One region of the Oryzibacillus soli genome, then DNA from elsewhere that is predicted to be linked to it. Evidence: predicted binding sites of a transcription regulator. Region 1 holds the regulator's gene; each other region holds the start of a gene.
What was found. The regulator Rex, encoded in region 1, represses fermentation and respiration genes when NADH is low (regulators of the CRP and FNR family bind a similar motif). The targets are predictions, from matches to a motif close to TTGTGAAATATTTCACAA.
Positions count from the first base shown of each region.

Region 2: nuoE (NADH-quinone oxidoreductase subunit NuoE) is a predicted target of Rex. The motif match lies at 1,456-1,473, and genes of this name have one in related genera.
Region 3: adhE (bifunctional acetaldehyde-CoA/alcohol dehydrogenase) is a predicted target of Rex. The motif match lies at 2,001-2,018, and genes of this name have one in related genera.
Region 4: ric (iron-sulfur cluster repair di-iron protein) is a predicted target of Rex. The motif match lies at 1,819-1,836, and genes of this name have one in related genera.

Region 1 is NZ_JBPPGJ010000005.1:112,199-115,997, forward strand. Features, by position in the region: gene dinG (ATP-dependent DNA helicase DinG) at 1-2,260, shown strand, start outside; gene ACSEXW_RS08225 (redox-sensing transcriptional repressor Rex) at 2,257-2,880, shown strand; gene ACSEXW_RS08230 (DUF47 domain-containing protein) at 2,940-3,563, opposite strand; gene ACSEXW_RS08235 (amidohydrolase) at 3,788-3,799, shown strand, end outside.
Region 2 is NZ_JBPPGJ010000018.1:124,083-127,881, forward strand. Features, by position in the region: gene ACSEXW_RS22240 (thiamine pyrophosphate-dependent enzyme) at 1-1,344, shown strand, start outside; gene nuoE (NADH-quinone oxidoreductase subunit NuoE) at 1,543-2,037, shown strand; gene nuoF (NADH-quinone oxidoreductase subunit NuoF) at 2,051-3,799, shown strand, end outside.
Region 3 is NZ_JBPPGJ010000017.1:58,992-62,790, reverse strand. Features, by position in the region: gene adhE (bifunctional acetaldehyde-CoA/alcohol dehydrogenase) at 1-1,875, opposite strand, end outside; gene ACSEXW_RS21215 (b(o/a)3-type cytochrome-c oxidase subunit 1) at 2,641-3,799, opposite strand, start outside.
Region 4 is NZ_JBPPGJ010000004.1:40,273-44,071, reverse strand. Features, by position in the region: gene ACSEXW_RS06230 (ATP-binding protein) at 1-87, shown strand, start outside; gene ACSEXW_RS06225 (response regulator transcription factor) at 84-749, shown strand; gene ACSEXW_RS06220 (GAF domain-containing protein) at 874-1,767, shown strand; gene ric (iron-sulfur cluster repair di-iron protein) at 1,932-2,654, shown strand; gene ACSEXW_RS06210 (hypothetical protein) at 2,830-3,799, shown strand, end outside.

The sequences.
Region 1 (3,799 bases):
GTTGGCGGAGGATCCGGATGCGAGCCGGTATTTCCGCCAATTCGCCTTGAATGTGGAGGATTGGAGCGATGAGAAGCCTCCCCGCGAAGGCGCGGGTACGGAATGGATCGACAAGCCCTTCGACGAATTTTATGAAGCCTTCACGGCCCGGATGCAGGAACGGTTCCCCGGATACGAAGCGCGGCCGGCTCAGGAGCAGATGATTCATGAGGTGCAGGAATCCTTTGAGGAGGAGCGGCACCTGATGATCGAAGCCGGTACGGGTACCGGCAAATCGATGGCTTATTTGATTCCTTCCCTCTATTACGGGATCAAGGAAGACAAGAAGGTCATCGTAAGCACCCATACCATCCAGCTTCAGGAGCAGCTGCGTCAGCGGGATGTGCCGCTCTTGCAGGAGCTGTTCCCCATTCCTTTCCAGGCAGCGGTATTGAAGGGACGTAACCATTATCTGTGTCTCCGGAAGTTCGAGAACAAGGTGAACCAGTTCGACTTCGAGAACGGCCGGGAGGACCGGATTACGGCGGCCCAGATGGTGGTTTGGCTGAGCGGTACCCACTATGGGGACGATGAAGAGTTATACCTGACGTCCAAGGCTAACGACTTCTGGCAGGACGTGGCTAGCGATGCGGATTCCTGCCTGAACCGGCATTGTCCTTGGTTCCGCAAGTGCTTCTATCACCGGGCCAAGAACCAGTCCCATATGGCGGACTTGGTCATAACCAATCACTCGCTGCTGTTTACCGACGTAAAGGCGGAAAATCGTCTGCTGCCCGGTTATGAGCATCTGATCGTTGATGAGGCTCACCATCTGGAGGAGGTCGCCAGCAAGCATCTGGGCTTGGAGCTTCACTATTTCTCCATGGTGCACACCTTGACTTGGTTGTACAAGGATAACAAGTCCGGACTTCTGCCTACCGTGACCATCCGTCTTCAGCAGGAAGCGGACGGCTCCGAAAAAGCGGCCAAATGGCTGCGCACCATACACGACATCGAGGAGCAGCTCGTGGAAGCCAAGGAGCATTGGGACGAGCTGGCTCAAGTGCTCTATGATCTGATCGGGACCGGAGCGGCGGATGCAGGGGCTACCGAGGGTGGTCAGCTGGTGTACCGGGTGAAGCCGGACTCGCTGCCTAGAAGCTGGGATACCCTACGGGTCATCGAGGACAACCTCTACATCGGTCTGGGGGAAGCGGTCAAGCTGCTGGACCGGCTGCTGTCCGATTGGAAGGATGTCCAGGAGGAGCTGGGCATCCAGCACTTGGTGACGGACCTGAACGGCGCCTCCAAGGATCTGGCGCGCCATCGGGATACGCTTCACGTGTTCATGCAGATGCAGAACAAGGATGATGTCTACTGGCTGGAGGCCAGCCCACAGTTCAAGAGCAAGTCCGTTCAGCTGATGTCCGTACCGGTAGATGTGAGCGGAATGTTACGGCAGTTCTTTTTTGACGCCAAAAAGAGTATAATATTGACATCCGCAACCTTGTCCGTCGACAAGAAATTTCATTATACTTGCGAACAGCTGGGACTTAAGCCGGAGGATCCCTCCGGGAAGCTGAAGACCGTCCTGCTTCCGTCGCCTTTTCAGTACCGGCAGCAGGCGCTGTTGGTGGTGCCGCGGGATTTTCCGAATATCAAGGGAAATTCCGGCGAAGCCTACTTCGTAGAGAAGCTGACGGAGTCGCTGCGGGAGGTGGCGGTGTCCACCGGCGGCCGGATGCTGGTTCTGTTCACGTCTTACCGGATGCTGAAGGCCGTCCATCAACGGTTGAAGGAGGAGCTGGCTCCTTCCGGCATCCAGGTTCTGGGCCAGGGCTTGGACAGCGGGAACCGCAGCAAGCTGACCCGAATGTTCAAGGAGCATGCCGCCAGCGTTCTGCTGGGAACCAGCTCCTTCTGGGAAGGCGTGGATATTCCGGGCAATGCCCTGTCGTGTCTCGCCATCATCCGGCTTCCGTTCCAGCCGCCGAATCATCCGCTGGTGGAAGCCAAGTGCGAGGTATACAAGAAAAATAACCAGAATCCGTTCATGAAATATTCCGTGCCCCAAGCGGTGATCCGCTTCAAGCAGGGCTTCGGGCGTCTGGTTCGCACCGCGACGGATAAGGGTATCGTCATCGTTTATGATACCCGGGTGATCGACACGGCATACGGCAAGCATTTTCTGTACTCCTTGCCGGGGCCGAAGATTGAGCACATGACCACGGCCCAGCTGGTGCCGCGGATTACCGAATGGATGGGAGGGGAAGAGCAGTGAAGACCGAGAAAATTTCCGAAGCGGTAGTACGCCGTTTGCCGGTTTATCTTCGATTCCTGAACGAATTGAATATAAAGAACGTACAGACCGTTTCTTCCCAGGACTTGGGAAACAAGCTGGAGCTGAATCCGGCCCAGATCCGGAAAGACCTGGCCTATTTCGGCGAATTCGGCAAGAAGGGCATCGGGTATGATGTCAATTACCTGATCGAGAAGATTCGGCAGATTCTGAAGCTGGACCAGAACATTGCCGTCGCTCTGGTCGGAGCCGGTAACCTGGGCCGAGCCCTATGCAATTATAACGTCTATCTGAAGGACAACATGAAGATCGTCTCCGTCTTCGATTCGAGCCCGGACAAGGTGGGGACCGAGATTAACAACCTGAAGGTGCAGCCCATGGCCCAATTGGCGGAATGCATCCACCGGGACGGAATCCGGATCGGGATCATCACCGTACCTGCGGCAGACGCCCAGAACGTGGCGGATGAGTTCGTACGCGGCGGCGTGGAAGCGATCCTGAATTTCGCGCCGGCCATCATCAAGGTTCCGTCGGATATCCGGGTGCATAACGCGGATTTCACCACGGATCTGCAGAGCTTGGCGTACTACCTCGACGAATAGAGGGAACCCATAAGAAAAAGGCTCTCCGATGATTATCGGGGAGCCTTCTTTGTGGAAACTTATGCGTATTTCAGTACGACGCCGTCCAGAATGTCCGCTACGTTCTCGCAGGCATCGGTGGTTAGCTCCAGCTGCTCGTACATTTCCTTCAGCTTGAAATCGTGGTACGGGTCCTTCGGATTGCGGAAGATCTCCCGGATGCCTTCGCGCAGCAGACGGTCGCCTTCGTTCTCCATGCTGTTGATCTTCACGGTGAATTCGGTGATCTGCATGTACTTCTTCTTGGACAGGAGCTTCACGCTGTCCAGAATGTATTGGCAGGCGTTAACGAGCACAGCGGAGAATTCTTTCATGTAGTGGTCAGTCTTCTCGACATTCAGGTAATCGAATCGGGCGATGCATTCCTCGATGCCGTCGATGACGTCATCCATCTTACTGGCGAGAGCAAGGATATCTTCACGGTCAATGGGCGTGATGAAGACTTTGTTCAAGCCGCGGAAGATGGAGTGGGTGATGGTATCCCCCTTATGCTCCAGGTCGCGCAGCTCTTGAAGAAAAGCCATAGGGCTTTCGGTTCCCATCATCGCCTGTCGGAATACATGGGCCGCTTGCAGAGTGTTCTCGGCGGATTGGGTGAGCAGCACGTAGAAATCTTCGTCTTGTTTCTTGTTGGTTATCGCCATGTCCAAAACCTCCAAGGCTTGCCTTACCGGCGAAGCCTAATCTAATTGTCCATAACTCTTAAAATACCATATCCTCTCAACATTATGCAATGGAGCGAACCATGAACTTTGTTCCGGTGGTGAAAGACGATGCCGGCAGTTCTTGATTTATGACCCGTTCTCATTGTAGAGTGGAAGAAGCAGGCAGAAGCTTGGATACCCCTAAGGAAAGGATCGATACGTTCATGTCACGGATG
Region 2 (3,799 bases), on a different contig from region 1:
TTCCCGGCCGAAGCCCTGCGCAAGGCATTGAAGAATGTAAAAGCTCTTCTTGTAGGCGAGCGTGCCGATTCGTACGGCGCTCATGGCGGCAACCTGACTCATGAAGTTCGTTCCGCCCTGCAGGTTGACCAAGACAACAAGACCGTTATCCTGAGCCGTATCTTCGGTGTCGGCGGTAAGGACTTCTACAGCGAAGATGCGGAAGAATTCCTCCGTCTCGCAGTGGACGCAGCCCAAAAAGGCTACGCCGAGAAGCCGTTCGACTACTACGGCCATACCCCGGGTATCCACGGTCATGCCGCAGAGCAGCGTGTTATCGAGCCTCTGCACGGCGAGTCTTACAAGACCGGCTTGATCACCGTTACCGTGGACGAAGAGACCGGCAAAGTGAAGGCGAAGGTACCTCCGCTTCGCAGCCTGACCAAGAAGCCGAAGCGGTTCGCACCGGGTCACGGCGCATGTCCGGGCTGTGGCGTACTGCCGGCACTTGAACTGTTCTTCAAGGGGATCGAGGGAGATATCGTCGCATTGTTCCAGACCGGATGCGCATATGTTATTTCCGCTTCCTATCCGTATACCTCCCATAAGCAATCCTTCGTTCACAACCTGTTCCAGAACGGCGGTGCGACGGTAGCCGGTATGGTCGAAGCTTTCCTCGAAATGAAGCGCCGCGGTGAAGTGAACGTATCCGACGATCTGACCTTCGTCATGGTTACCGGCGACGGCGGTATGGACATCGGTATGGGTGCAGCAATCGGCGCAGCTCTTCGGAACCATAAAATGATTATGCTCGAGTATGACAACGAGGGTTACATGAACACCGGTTCCCAGCTGTCCTATTCCACTCCGCTGGGCCACATGACCTCCACCTCCGGTGTGGGCAAGGCTCAGAAGGGTAAAGGGTACCATCATAAAGATACTCCGCAGATCATGGCTTCCTGTAACATTCCTTATGTATTCACCGGCTCCGAAGCGTATCCGCTGGATCTGATCCAGAAGGCCGCTAAGGCCCAATGGTATGCTCAGAACGTAGGCTGCGTATATGGCAAGATTCTGATCACCTGTCCGCTGAACTGGAAGACAGAAGACCGTCTGGGCCAGAAGATCGTGAAGACCGCCGTGGATTCCTGCTTCTTCCCGCTGTATGAGATCGAGAACGGTGTAACGAACATCACCTACGATCCGGAAGCGAAGGGTTCCCGTATTCCGGTAACCGAGTGGCTGAAGTCCATGGGCAAGTCCAAGCACTTGCTGAAGGAAGATGAGCTGCTGGTGGAATTCGAGCAAGAAGTCGAGCGCAGATGGCAACGTCTGAAGGCGAAGCACGAAAATCCGCTGCTGTAATCTTTTGACTATCTTACAGACTTTGCACCACTGAATTTGTGATTGTCCTCACACTCGCGGGTCGTTCTCCAATTCGTCACATGACGCCCCGCGAGTGTTTAATACGCGAGGTTGTGAAGAAATTCACTGCAATAGATTGCCAGCTTGCTTACTGAATATTTGTTTTGCCTACGGCAAAACGCTTAGGAGGATCAACTTATGGGAGAAAAATGCTGTTGCGGCGGTAATGCAGTTGCCGACGAACGGTTAGAGAAGGTCAAACACGCTATTGAAACCTTCGCACCTATGAAAGGCGCTTTGATTCCGGTGCTCCACGAGGTTCAGGATCTGTACGGCTTCCTGCCGGAGGACGTGCTGCTGCTCGTATCCGAAGGGCTGAATGTTCCGCTGTCCGAGATTTACGGCGTGGCTTCGTTCTATCACTTCTTCTCGCTGGAGCCGAAGGGCGAACACATCATCCGTATCTGTATGGGTACCGCTTGCTACATCAAGGGCGCCCAAGCGATCGTCGACACCTTCGCGAAGGAACTGAAGGTGGAAGTCAACAAGACTACGGAAGACGGCAAGTTTACGCTTGAAGCGACCCGCTGTCTTGGCGCTTGCGGATTGGCTCCGGTATTGACCATCGGCGACAAAGTATACGGCAAAGTGTCGGCCGTCGATGTGCCGAAAATTCTGAAGGAATACCAATAAGGAGGGGAATCGTATGAAGTCTATTCAAGAACTCGAAAGCATTAGAAACAATACGATCGCCCGTGTCGGCCAGCGTCAAGAAAACGGCGGCTCCTCCGTTACCCGCAAGAGCGTCATGATCTGCGGCGGTACCGGTTGTACTTCTTCCGACTCTATGCCCATCCTGCGGGCGATCGAACAAGAGCTGAAGAACCACGGCATCGAGAACGAAATTGAAATCGTACGTACCGGCTGCTTCGGCCTTTGCGAGCTGGGCCCGGTCGTGATCGTATATCCGGACGGTGCCTTCTACGCCCGCGTCGAGATTAAGGACGTTGCGGAGCTGGTGGAAGAGCATCTGTTGAAGGGCAACGTGGTCAAACGCCTGGTTTACAAGGAAGCTCTCGAGAAGGACGGCTCCATCAAGCCTCTGAATGAAGTCGGCTTCTTCAAGAAGCAAATGCGTATCGCACTCCGCAATTGCGGTGTGATCGATCCCGAGAAGATCGAGGAATATATTGCCCGCGACGGATATAAAGCGCTTCATCAAGTCCTGACATCCATGACGCCTCAGCAGGTCATCGACACCATGAAGCAATCCGGTCTTCGTGGCCGCGGGGGCGGCGGCTTCACCACCGGCATGAAGTGGGAATTCGCGGCCAAGCAAGTGAATGAGCAGAAGTACATGATCTGTAATGCGGACGAGGGCGACCCGGGCGCATTCATGGACCGCTCCATTCTGGAAGGCGACCCGCACTCCGTTCTCGAAGCAATGGCCATCGGCGGCTACGCCATCGGCGCGAACCAAGGCTTCATCTATGTACGCGCCGAGTATCCAATTGCCGTACAGCGTCTGTTCGTTGCCATCCACGAAGCCCGTAAGAACGGTCTTCTGGGTAAGGATATTTTCGGAACCGGCTTTGATTTCGACGTAGAAGTCCGCTTGGGTGCAGGCGCATTCGTCTGCGGCGAAGAAACCGCTCTGATGAACTCCATCGAAGGCAAGCGCGGCATGCCGAATCCGAAGCCTCCGTTCCCGGCCGTCGAAGGCCTGTGGCGGAAGCCGACCGTTATCAATAACGTTGAGACCTTCGCCAACATCCCGCCGATCATCCTGAATGGCGCGGAATGGTACTCCAGCATCGGCACCGAGAAGTCCAAGGGCACCAAGGTATTCGCATTGGGTGGCAAAATCGTTAACACCGGCCTTGTTGAAGTACCGATGGGCATCACGCTCCGCGAGGTTATCTTCGAGATCGGCGGAGGCATCCCGAACGGCAAGAAGTTCAAAGCGGTTCAAACCGGCGGTCCTTCCGGCGGCTGTCTCACCGAAGAGCATCTGGACTGCACCATCGACTATGACACGCTGACCAGCTTGGGATCGATGATGGGCTCCGGTGGTATGATCGTCATGGACGAAGACAACTGTATGGTTGACGTCGCCCGGTTTTATCTGGACTTCACCCGCGATGAGTCCTGCGGCAAATGTACGCCATGCCGCGTGGGGACCAAGCGGATGCTGGAGATTCTGGAGCGGATCGTAGAAGGCAAGGGTACCGAGGACGATCTGGAGATTCTGGCTGATCTGTCCGTCAACATCAAGAATGCATCCCTGTGCGGCTTGGGCCAAACAGCTCCGAACCCGGTTCTCTCGACGCTCAAGTTCTTCCGTCATGAATACATGGCTCACGTGGTCGATCACAAATGTCCTTCCGGCGTATGTAAAGACCTCTTGACTTACTCCATCGATCCTGAGCTTTGCAAAGGCTGCAGTCTCTGCGCA
Region 3 (3,799 bases), on a different contig from region 1:
GGTGTTGCCTTGGTTCTTATCGGTGATAACCGCGAAGCTGGTAACCTCCGAGCCGGTACCCGAGGTAGTCGGGATGGCGACGAATTTCGCCTTCTTGCCCAGACGAGGATACTTGTAGATCCGCTTCCGGATGTCCATGAACTTCTGCTTGATGGCGGTGAAGTCGGTATCCGGATATTCGTAGAACAACCACATGGCTTTTGCAGCGTCCATGGCCGAGCCGCCGCCGAGGGCGATGACGCAGTCCGGCTGGAAGCGTTCCATCATGGTGCGGCCGCGTTCAACGGTCTCAACGGACGGATCCGGCTCGACTTCGGAGAATACTTCAATGTAAACCGGGTTCTGACGCTTGCGGAGGTAGTATTCGACCTTCTCCACATACCCGAATTTAACCATCATCGGGTCCGTTACGATTGCAATCCGGCTGATGTCCGGCATTTTGGCCAGGTACTGAGTAGCACCTTTTTCGAAGTAGATCTTCGGCGGAATTTTGAACCATTGCATATTCACGGTACGGTATGCCACCCTTTTCACGTTGATCAGGTTCACTGCAGTAACGTTCGAAGCGGTGGAGTTGCCGCCGTAGGAACCACAGCCCAAGGTCAAGGAAGGCAGGTTTGTGTTATAGATATCGCCGATTGCGCCGTGCGTCGAAGGCGAGTTAACAATGACGCGGCCGGTTTGCAGACGGTTGGCGAAGGCGGTGATGGTGTCTTGATCGTTGGAGTGGATCGCCGAGCTGTGGCCCATGCCGCCGAAGGCTACGATCTCTGCCGCGCGCTCGATGCCTTGCTCTGCGTTCTTCACTTTGTAGCAGGCCAGGATCGGGGACAGCTTCTCAGCGGACAGCGGGAACTTCGTACCTACGCCATTGATCTCTGCGATCAGGATCTTGGTGTTGGCAGGTACGGTCAATCCGGCCATCTCTGCAATCTTGGTAGCCGGTTGGCCTACGATTACAGGGTTGACGGCACATTTCTCCAGGTTGATGGCCATCTTGGTCAGCTGCTCGATCTCTTGAGCATTCAGGAAGTAACAGCCTTGGTCGGCGAATACTTTCTTGGTTTCCTCGTAGATGGCCTCTTCGATGATAACCGCCTGCTCGGAAGCACAGATCATGCCGTTGTCGAAGGACTTGGACAGGATGATATCGTTAACGGCTTGCTTGATGTTGGCAGTTTTGTCGATGAATGCAGGCACGTTACCGGCGCCGACACCCAGTGCAGGCTTGCCGCTGCTGTATGCTGCCTTAACCATGCCGGGGCCGCCTGTTGCAAGGATCAAGGAGATGCCCGGGTGATTCATAAGGATGTTGGTCGCTTCGATGGAAGGAGTCTCGATCCATTGGATGGCGAACTCAGGAGCACCGTTAGCCTTGGCTGCTTCCAGCAGAACCTTCACGGCTGCCGAGGAGCACTTCTGTGCCGATGGGTGGAAGGCGAAGATGATCGGGTTACGGGTCTTGGCAGCGATCAAGGATTTGAACATAGCGGTGGAGGTCGGGTTGGTTACCGGAGTTACACCTGCGATGACGCCTACCGGCTCCGCTACCTTCTTGAAGTTTTCATAAGGGTTTTCCTCGATGACGCCGACGGTTTTCTCATACTTGATGCTGTGGTAAATATATTCGGTAGCGAAAATATTCTTGGTGATCTTGTCTTCATAAACGCCGCGGCCGGTTTCTTCTACGGCCATCTTAGCCAGTACCATGTGCTGATCCAGGCCGGCCAGTGCCATCTCCTGAACAATCTTGTCGATCTGCTCCTGATCAAGCTTCATATATTCTTGGTAAGCTTGCTTCGCGCGCTGTACCAGAAGATCCACTTGCTCTTGGGCCGTCATTTGCTCTTTCAGTTTGGTTTCTTTAACCGCCATGATTTCCGCCTCCTAGGAACTTTTCTAAAATAATAGTAATGCTTGCCAAATCCCAACACCTATGACTTAGATCACACCAACTAGCTTATTTTCTCCCCGCGGACTGTGAAGTATTTCTCGTTTTTACGTGAATTATTTCACAACCGCCTTATTGATTCTGATTATAGCTAATTCTGTATCATTCGTAAAGAGCTTACAAACGCTTACATTAAAAAGACTCTATTTAGACAATTGATTGCGTTTACATAATCCTGGTTAAATAAAATATGACGAAAGTGTGATTGCAACTACGAACATTCGCAGGATATGCCGCATATGGTCTACCATCAATGCCGGTTTCTTCTAGTTTATTCCATGCCAATCCTCAAATCAAGCGTGAAAAAGCGAACGTTGTCTAAATGGTGAACAACTTTTCCAGTTGTTTTTCAAAGGGAACTATGCTGTTCCATTTTCATAGTTTCTCCTCTGACAAGACCAATCGCCCCAATCTGTATCATAGAAATACACACCTCTGTTACCATGTTCTACAACAAGCCGAAAATTACGTCAAGATGCCGTGTTCTTTGTCTGACTGTCCGTTCCATATTCCTTTCTGTACTACTGTAAATTGCTGTCCTGCTACATCTTTCAGCTTCCCATTTTCCGATGTAGGCCATCCCGTTTCATCTTCCCCTGGCCGGTTGTCTTATCCGGCTGTTGCCGCAGATGAAGAGCCTGTTATGACGAAAAAAAAGCTCCCGCCGGAGTAGGCGGAAGCTTCTTATCTTAGTACGTAACGATCGGCGGGGAGCCGGGGACCGGATTGTTGATCATATCCATCGTCGGGATGGTGTACGCGATCAGGATCAGGACCACCAGGATGCCGATCCATACGCCCCAGCGCTCGAACAGACGCGGTGTAGGTGCGGCCGCATCGATGGCTTCGGCGATGGGGAATTCGGTCTCGCCCTTCGGTGCGGTCAAGAGGGCGATGACATTGAAGATCATCAGGAGTACAGCGACGAACAGGATGGTGCCGCCGATGGCCATCACCACGTGGTACGGCATCCACAGCACGGCGTCCGGATGGTCTTGGTATGTGGTGTACGCGGTACGGCGCGGCGAACCGAACAAGCCTACGGTGTGCATGGAGCCTGACATGAAGAACATGCCGACCATCCACAGGATGGTCTGGGTGATCCCGAGCTTATGCATGCGGGGAGTCAGCTGGCGTCCCAATACGGAAGGAATCAGCCAGTAGGTGACGCCGAAGAAGGTCAGTGCAACGGTGGATGCGACGGTCAGATGGAAGTGTCCGGTTACCCACAGCGTGTTGTGTACGACGGCGTTCATCTGGTTGGAGGCGTTGATAATGCCGCCTGCACCCGCCGGAATGAAGATCAGCATGCCCATGAAGGGAGCGAAGAAACGAACGTCGCCCCAAGGCATTTTCTTCACCCAGCCGAACAAGCCCTTGGCACCCAGCTCTCTGCCGCGAATCTCGAAGGTGGCGAACATGGAGAAGGCGGTCATCAGGGAAGGGATGACGACCATGAAGGTCAGGACAACCTGCAGGTACTTCCAGAACGGCGTGATCCCCGGCTCCATCAACTGATGGTGGAAGCCGACCGGAATGGAGAACAGCAGGAACAAGAGGAAGGACAAGCGGGCCAGCGCATCGCTGAAGTACTTGCCGCCGATGACCTTCGGAATGACCACATACCAGCAGATGTAAGCCGGCAGCAGCCAGAAGTAAACCAGCGGGTGTCCGAAGTACCAGAACAATGTCCGGCTCAAGAGGACGTTAATGCGGTCCACCCAGCCGAAGGACCACGGAATCAGCTGAACAAGCACCTCTGCTGCCACGCCCAGCGTCGCCACCAGCCACAGCAGCATGGTGATGACGCCCATAAAGGTGAACAGCGGGGACATCTGCCCCGGATGC
Region 4 (3,799 bases), on a different contig from region 1:
GGCGTCTTCCGCTTGGAATCGGAGCCAGGGGCAGGAACGGTGGCAACCGTTGTGCTGCCGCTGCCGGAAGGAGGGGAAGAAGCGTGAAGATACGGATTCTGTTGGTGGACGACCATGCGGTGGTCCGCAGCGGGCTGCAGCTCCTGATCGACGCCCAGCCGGATATGCTGGTGGCGGGAGAGGCGGCGGACGGACTGGAGGCGGTGGCCAAGGCGCTGGAGCTGAAGCCGGATGTGGTGCTGATGGACCTCTCCATGCCGGGAGGGCGGGATGGTCTCCATACCACCGCGGAGCTGATGGGGACGCTGCCGGAGGCCAAGGTGCTGATCCTGACCATGCACGATGATGATCAATATCTGTTCCGGGCGCTCAAGGCCGGAGCCAGCGGATACATTCTGAAGTCCTCCCCGGGTGCGGAGCTTCTGAAGGCGATCCGGCAGGTTCACCAGGGGCAGGCTTACCTGCATCCGGCTGCGGCCAAGAAGGTGATCCAGGGCTATCTGCAGAGCACGACGCCGGGGGAGAAGGAGCCTGCGGACAGCTACGAGCTGCTCTCCGAGCGGGAGAAGGAGATATTGGGGCTGACCGCCAAGGGATACACGAACAAGGAGATGGCCGACATGCTGGCCATCAGCTCCAAGACGGTGGAGAACCACAAGGCTCATATCATGGATAAGCTCGGGCTGTCGACCCGCCGGGATCTCATGCGGTTTGCGATCAAGAGGGGACTGCTGGATTTCGAGGATTAGGGCCGGGGGCCGCTCCCGCCGTCTATAGGGGAAATGCCTTTCCCCATACGAGGGTTCTGCCGGGTGGCGCGGGCTGCCGGCGGACGATACAATGGGAGCAGAATGGAAGAGGAGGATGGCGGGGATGAGCCTACAGATACCGGGCAAGGGTCCTGATGCGGAGCCGCAGGCGACCGTCAGGACGGCGCTCAGCCTATTGAAGGACAAACTGGATGCGGATTACGTGGCGTTGGCCCTGTATGACCGCGAGCAGGAGGAGATCCGCTGGCGGGTGGCCTTCGGCGCGCTTAGCGAACGGTATAAGGCCATCGCCATCCGGATGGGCAAGGGAATAGCCGGTGACGTGCTTCTGACGGGCCGGCCGCTTGCCGTCCATGATTTTCCGGAGGACGTGGCCTCCGATCCGCTGGAGTATCCGATCATGATCATCGAGAAGCTGATCTCCTGCTATGCCGCTCCCGTCGGGGACGGAGGCACCGTATTCGGCACCTTGATGGCGGCAGACCGCAAAGGCAGGATCTTCAGCAAGTCGGACCGGGATACGGTCGATCAGGCGGCCCGAAGCATCGGGAAGCTGTACGCGGCCTCCTACGATCCTGCCGAGATCCGCCGGGAGAAGCCGGCGCCGGATGCTTCGCCGCTCATGAAGTACCTGCACCGGCACGTAAGCCAGCCGGCAGTCTTCTCCGGGGCGGAGATTCTGGACCAGCGCATCACCCGGATTCCGGCGGAGCTGCAGCAGGAGATGACGGAATGGCTGGACCGGCTCCGGGATACGCTTGTCCGCGGAGGAGAGCAGCTTCGGATCAGCGTGGAGCGCAAGGACAGCTCCCGCATGACGCTGGAGGCGGAAGCTCCCGGCAATCTGGGCGGGCCGGAGAACGAGCTGGGCTGGCTGATCGGCCGAGTCGGTGAGCTGCAGGGCAACGTAGAGATGTATAACGAGCCAGGCCGTTTCCGGGTAAGGATCAATCTGCCCGTTGGGCTTATGGCCGTAAATGCGCCTTGGGTGTTTTAACATATAGCTGTTACGCATGTGGTATCCTCCATAACACATCCCCGCTCCCAAACGTGATGCATATCACAAGGAGGGCATCAGGGATGTGTTATTTTTTGTGTATCGAAGTCATTGTGACATCTGTCACTCTCGCGAAGGCGAGCACTATAAGGAGGAGTATGAAGATGACGAACCGTATGTATACAGGCGAAGAAACCGTAGGAGCTCTGGTGGCGGCATTCCCAGGAGCGGCCAATGTATTCAAGAAGCATGCCATTGACTTCTGCTGCGGCGGCAACCGGGCGCTTAACACGGTGATCCGCCAGCAGGGCTTGGACAAGGAGACCGTTCTCGGGGAGCTGAACGAGGCCTGGACCGCCGCTGGAGAGCGCATCGACGGTACGGACTGGCGCGCTGCGCCGTCCCGCGCCATCATCGCCGAGATCGTTACGAAGCACCACGATTATCTGCGTTCGGAGCTGCCGCTGTTGGCTGACTTCACCGCCAAAATTCTTCGGGTCCATGGTCCGCACCATGCGGATTCGCTGGAGCCCCTCTACCGGTACTTCCAAGAGTTCAAGCGGGAGCTGGAGACGCACATGGTCAAGGAGGAGCAGGAGCTGTTCCCGTTGATCCTGGCCCACGAGGAGAACCCGACGGACGAGCTCTACCATCAGGCGGAGAGCAAGCTGGAGGAGCTGGAGCGGGAGCATGAGCACGCGGGCGATCTGCTGAAGAGGATGCGCGAAGTAACCGGTGGCTATACGCTGCCGGAGGGAGCCTGCCGCACCTACCAGCTGACCTTCACCAAGCTGGAGGAGCTGGAGTCGGATATGTTCCGCCATATTCATCTGGAGAATAATATTCTGTTCCTGCGCTACACGGGCCACTGCGGCTGCCACGACTAAGCCGGGGAGCAAGCCGACACCCTTGTCTTCGGAAAAAATGTTAATTGTGACCAAATCGTGAATGCTTTCACAATGGGGAAAATCCTTACGCAATAATGAGGGTTTTCCCCTCTGTCTTTATCGGGCCGGATTTCGGACAATAGAGGCAAAGAGAACGATGCAAAGGGGAATGTACATGGATCGGGCCTTCGCTTCCAGATATGCCAAGATGTACTTTATGTCGGTTATCGTGCTGCTTGCACTCATTTATGTCGGATCCCGTTTCTTCACCCACGTGGACCTGGGACTGTACGGCTATATGGTCGGCACCTTCGTCTTCATCGGAGGCTTTCTCTACCGCTTCATCAGCTGGGCGGAGCGTCCGCCGGCCAAGATTATCATCAAGAAGGGCATCAAGCTCCTGTTCCGCAAGAGCACGCCCAAGACCACCGCGGAGCATATGGTGACCTACCGCTTCATCTGGAACCGGGGCATCTACCGCTGGACGCAGCATATCCTGCTGGGCTGGGGCTGCATCCTGTCGGCCTTCGTCACCTTCCCGCTGGTGTTCAGCTGGATGTACTTTACGATGGACGACAACGGCCGGTACAACGTGATTTTCATGGGCCTGCGGATCATGCAGATGGACGCCGACGGCGTGCTGGCCTATCTCTTCTACAATGCGCTGAACATTACCGCCTTCATGGTCATCGCCGGCTGCTCCATGGCGCTCTACCGCCGGATCAAGAACATGCAGGCCAAGGCGGAGCAAAATTTCATCTATGATTTCATGCCTCTCTATATGCTGCTCTTCATCAGCTTGACGGGTCTGCAGCTGACCTTCCACAACATGGTGCTGCACGGCTGGGGCCATCCGGTGGTGTCCTTGATCCACCAATGGTCGGTTATCATCACGCTCCTGTACCTGCCCTTCGGCAAGCTGGCGCATATCCCGTTCCGTCCGGTCAGCATCCTGGCCCGGAATTACCGGGAGCACTATGCCGAGCAGGCGACGCTGGCCTGCAAGGTATGCGGCACCGGCTTCGTCTCCGCGGAGCAGTCCGCCGACGTGGCGGCCGTTCTCCAGCTGAACGGGATGGAATTCCGGACGCCCGAGGGCCATCATCTCGCCGAGCTGTGCCTGCCCTGCCGCCGGAAGTACCGCA